Regions from separate parts of the [Bacillus] caldolyticus genome, predicted to be linked through region 2. Evidence: a T-box and tRNA genes for the amino acid it is inferred to sense, from the RefSeq annotation. Region 2 holds a T-box; the other holds one or more tRNA genes.

Region 1 (2,372 bases), 1.5 Mb from region 2:
GAAGGAATGTGCAAAAAAATGGCTCTTTTGTTCCGAAATAAAGTGATAATTTACATTAACTGTTGAAATCTTTAATTTAATAAGAACATCAGAGACCTCAATACAATGGTCTCTTTGCTTTTAGTCAAAAATCAACAATTAGCAATAACAGACAACCAATAAAAATTGGCACATCGACGAATGAAATAACAAAAAAGTTATCCACAGTTATTTCAGGATAGAGCCTAAGCTTAATCGTCCTTTCTTAAAATTTTCCTCATCAGTCCGATTATGATTTTATTGATTTCTATAGCTTCATTATCAAGCTCTGTGAATTTTTGTTCATCAATATAGCCGAGCCGTTTTGCAATTTTCTTAGTTCGCAATCCTCAATAAATATCTCTAACAATTCCTCAAATGTGTATTCAATTTCTGCGTTGTCATCAGATATTAGCAATAACTCCTCACGACTTAGCTCTCCTCTTCTTCCTCTCTTGCTCTTTCTCTGCAATTCTCTCTCATTTTCTATTCTTCCCACTTTCCATTTCACCTCACCGAACACGATTGTACGCACACGATTTTCTTCTCTCGAATCGTATTCGGTAAATAAAAAACAAGGGATTCCACTTACGTGAAACCCCTTGTCCCTAAAGCCTTTTCCCTATTTCGATGCCGATGGTGGGAGTCGAACCCACACGGGGGGTTACCCCACACGATTTTGAGTCGTGCGCGTCTGCCAATTCCGCCACATCGGCGCGACATGTATTATTCTATCACATTACTTCATGTCTGTCAACACTTTTTATATTCATTAGATGGAGGCGGCACCCGGATTCGAACCGGGGGTAAAGGTTTTGCAGACCTCTGCCTTACCACTTGGCTATGCCGCCTTGATCGAGAGCGGAAGACGGGACTCGAACCCGCGACCCCCACCTTGGCAAGGTGGTGTTCTACCACTGAACTACTTCCGCATCATTGGCTGGGGTAGCTGGATTCGAACCAACGCATCACGGAGTCAAAGTCCGTTGCCTTACCGCTTGGCTATACCCCAATGCCGGAAAGTGAAGGGCGACTAGTGGGAATCGAACCCACGCATGCCAGAGCCACAATCTGGTGCGTTAACCACTTCGCCATAGTCGCCATAATGATAATCAAAATGGCAGGGGCAGTAGGAATCGAACCCACACCGGAGGTTTTGGAGACCTCTGTTCTACCATTAAACTATGCCCCTTTAATCATGGTGGAGGGGGACGGATTCGAACCGCCGAACCCAAAGGGAGCGGATTTACAGTCCGCCGCGTTTAGCCACTTCGCTACCCCTCCAAAGAATGGTGCCGACTGCAGGACTTGAACCCGCAACCTACTGATTACGATTCAGTTGCTCTACCAATTGAGCTAAGTCGGCATAAAACAAATGCAAGAAGGTGGCTCATTGTTGTGCTCTGTGCCTCTTCCTCTACAAGCTGATTCGAGGAAGCAGGATGCGTCGAGGCAACTCGAAGCCGACTCGACGAAGCAAGTGCTCGTCTCTACCAATTGAGCTAAGTCGGCATAATTATGATATAAATCGTGGCTCATTGTTCATTTGTTGTGTCCCTTCCTCTACCAGCCAATTCGAAGAAGCTGGGTGCGTCGGGACAACTCGCAATCGATTCGATGAAGCGGATGCTCGTCTCTGCCAATAGAGCTAAGTCAGCTTGCTATCAATTATATGGTGGCTCGGGACGGAATCGAACCGCCGACACAAGGATTTTCAGTCCTTTGCTCTACCGACTGAGCTACCGAGCCATATATTATTTTTTAACTCGCTCGTTGAATTGCTCTGTGCCTCTTCCTCTACCAGCTGATTCAAAGACGCTCGATGCGTCGAGGCAACTCGAAGCGAATTCGATGAAGCGGATGCTCGTCTCTACCGAATGAGCTACCGAGCCATACCATATTTTTCGTGATTTTGGAACAATGGCGGTCCCGACGGGACTCGAACCCGCGATCTCCTGCGTGACAGGCAGGCATGTTAACCACTACACTACGGGACCAATTTTGGTTGCGGGGGCAGGATTTGAACCTGCGACCTTCGGGTTATGAGCCCGACGAGCTACCGGACTGCTCCACCCCGCGATGATAAGAAAGTAAGTTGATGTTCACAATGCTTTTGGTGTTGTTGTCCGTTGCCTCTTCCTCTACAAGCTGATTCAAAGATGCTGGATGCGTCGGGACAACTCGCGATGAATGAGAAAGCAAGTCAGCTTTTATATTAAGATGGTGGAGGATGACGGGATCGAACCGCCGACCCCTTGCTTGTAAGGCAAGTGCTCTCCCAGCTGAGCTAATCCTCCACAAAGAAGTGACCCGTACGGGATTCGAACCCGTGTTACCGCCGTGAAAGGGCGGTG
Region 2 (2,372 bases):
GGAACAACTCGTCTACGAAATGGCGGCCGAAGCGGAGGAACGGGACTATCCGCTGCCGAGGTATGAAAAAGAATACCACATTTTATCGCCGGCTCCGGAACTGATGTGCGGACTCACGCGCAAAGAGCGGCAGTTGAAACAGCTGTTGTTTATGGCGCTTGACCAGCTTTATTCGACAAAAAATACTGCCCAGATGCGCTATTGGTATACGGAATGGGCGCCGGAAAAATACGCCGCTATTCAAAAAATGTCTTTTGATGAAGCGTGGGAACAATTGTATAACGAGACGAAATACGGGTGGTCCGAACGGCATGAGCAGCTGTGCGAAAACTTGATCAAAGGGCAGCCATTTTTCGAAAAACTGTGGGAAATGGAGCAAGAACCAAAAGTCAATTAAAAAACGGGCCAAGGCGATAGGCGCCTGCCCGTTTTTGTATGGCTTCGCTGGATGCGGCTATTTACCGCCGCCGCCCGAGCCCCATGGCTTGCTCCATTTTGCGCACCATTTCCGATGCAACCCGATTTGCTTTTTCCGCCCCTTCATCCAACACGCGGTCAAGCTCCTCGCTTTCCATCCAATGGTGATACCGCTCTTGAATCGGTCGAAGCGTTTCGATGACGACTTGAGCGAGGTCTGCTTTGAAGACGCCGTATCCTTTTCCTTCGTATTGCCGCTCCAACTCCTCGATCGATTGACCGGATAGCGTCGAATAAATATTGAGCAAGTTCGAAATGCCTGGCTTCGCTTCTTTGTCGTAGCGAATCGTTCCTTCCGAGTCGGTGACCGCGCTTTTGATCTTCTTCTCGATCGTTTTCGCATCGTCAAGCAGTGTGATGTACGCTTTCGGGTTGGGGTCGGATTTGCTCATTTTTTTCGTCGGGTCGACAAGCGACATGATGCGGGCGCCGACTTTCGGAATGCGCGCCTCAGGGATCGTGAACAGCTCGCCATACCGTTTGTTGAAGCGCTCGGCCAGATCCCGCGTCAATTCGATATGCTGCTTTTGATCATCGCCGACCGGGACGATGTCGGTGTTATAAAGCAAAATGTCAGCGGCCATCAGCGGCGGGTACGTGAGCAGTCCGGCGCTGACCGCCTCTTTGCCGGCCGATTTTTCTTTAAATTGCGTCATCCGCTCAAGTTCGCCGATATAAACGATGCACTGCAGCATCCAAGCGGCTTGAGCGTGCGCCGGCACTTCTGACTGGATGAACAACGTCGCTTGCGTCGGGTCGATGCCGACTGCTAAATACAAAGCGGCGAGGCGGCGGATGTTTTGCCGCAGTTCGTGTGGGTCTTGCCAAACGGTAATGGCGTGTTGGTCAACGATGCAAAAATAGCAGTTGTATTCATGCTGCAGCTCGACAAACTGCCGCAGCGCCCCGATGTAGTTGCCAAGGGTGATGACGCCGCTTGGCTGAATGCCGGAAAAAATGGTTTTCATCGATCTTCACTCCCTCAAGCAAAAAATAAAAAAGGCCCTGCCAGCCCTCTGATAGGGACGGTAGGACCGCGGTGCCACCCTACTTATTGCGCCGACAAGCGCAATCGCTCAGCCCATGCTTAGCGCATGGCCCCCTGTAACGCGGGGAAACGTCCTCGCCTACTGCGTCGCCGGTTCGGCGGGAAGCTCGAAAGCCCATTCCATATGGCTAGCCGCTTGTTCGCACCGTCCACAAGCTCTCTGAAGGCATCGCCAATATGTACTCTTCTTTCTCATCGCTCGGTTGATCCTAGATTTGCCTTATATTATACGGAAAACATTCAGCTGTTGCAACCTTATTGCACGGCATATCCGGCGGCAATCATCGCCAGAAACAGAAGCAGACCAGAAAAGAGAAGCGGATACGTGATGGCGAAACGCCGCGGACCGAGCAGCTCATCCGATTCATGTTCTGCTGCCGCTTCCTCAAGATACCGCTCCACCTTCGTTCGATTCCTGCGCAATCGGCGAAACCCGTATGCGAATCCGCTGAAAAACCCGCGTTCATAAACAAACAAAAGCCCGCCAAGCGACAGAGGCAAAAGGGAGAGCAAAAACGAAACGTTAATAAAGGCCACCGTACTCCATGCTCCTTGCCCTATTACGATGAGTGCGCTTGCCGCCAGCATCGCGGCGACGAGCCATCCAGTCCGCACAGCCGTTTGTTTCATATCGTCTGTTCCCGCCTTTCCCTTCTCACTGCTTATTTTATCATAAATCATGTGGGCGGGAAGATTGTCAAAATTATTAACAAAATTATATTGAAAAATATAGAAGAAACCTGGAAGTTCAGGAGAGATTTGCTTCGAAGCTGAAAGGAAGGGCAAAAAAATTATATTGTAAGCGTTTTCTTTTTTCTGTAGGCAGAAATTTTTTGTTTACAATTGT

What was found. A T-box is a leader RNA that pairs with one kind of tRNA and senses whether it is charged. The one in region 2 lies ahead of trpS (tryptophan--tRNA ligase), so its partner is inferred to be a tRNA-Trp.
Region 1: it has a tRNA-Trp gene. The T-box ahead of trpS (tryptophan--tRNA ligase) is inferred to sense a tRNA for this amino acid. The anticodon was not compared.

Annotation. Positions count from the first base shown of each region.
Region 1 is NZ_CP025074.1:2,625,897-2,628,268, reverse strand. Features, by position in the region: gene CWI35_RS13685 (hypothetical protein) at 287-517, opposite strand; tRNA gene CWI35_RS13680 (tRNA-Leu) at 650-734, opposite strand; tRNA gene CWI35_RS13675 (tRNA-Cys) at 796-869, opposite strand; tRNA gene CWI35_RS13670 (tRNA-Gly) at 879-950, opposite strand; tRNA gene CWI35_RS13665 (tRNA-Gln) at 956-1,030, opposite strand; tRNA gene CWI35_RS13660 (tRNA-His) at 1,047-1,119, opposite strand; tRNA gene CWI35_RS13655 (tRNA-Trp) at 1,137-1,210, opposite strand; tRNA gene CWI35_RS13650 (tRNA-Tyr) at 1,218-1,302, opposite strand; tRNA gene CWI35_RS13645 (tRNA-Thr) at 1,309-1,384, opposite strand; tRNA gene CWI35_RS13640 (tRNA-Phe) at 1,692-1,767, opposite strand; tRNA gene CWI35_RS13635 (tRNA-Asp) at 1,940-2,015, opposite strand; tRNA gene CWI35_RS13630 (tRNA-Met) at 2,021-2,097, opposite strand; tRNA gene CWI35_RS13625 (tRNA-Val) at 2,240-2,315, opposite strand; tRNA gene CWI35_RS13620 (tRNA-Glu) at 2,325-2,372, opposite strand, start outside.
Region 2 is NZ_CP025074.1:1,172,614-1,174,985, reverse strand. Features, by position in the region: gene CWI35_RS06165 (YjbA family protein) at 1-397, shown strand, start outside; gene trpS (tryptophan--tRNA ligase) at 459-1,445, opposite strand; T-box leader at 1,496-1,730, opposite strand; gene CWI35_RS06155 (DUF3899 domain-containing protein) at 1,781-2,155, opposite strand.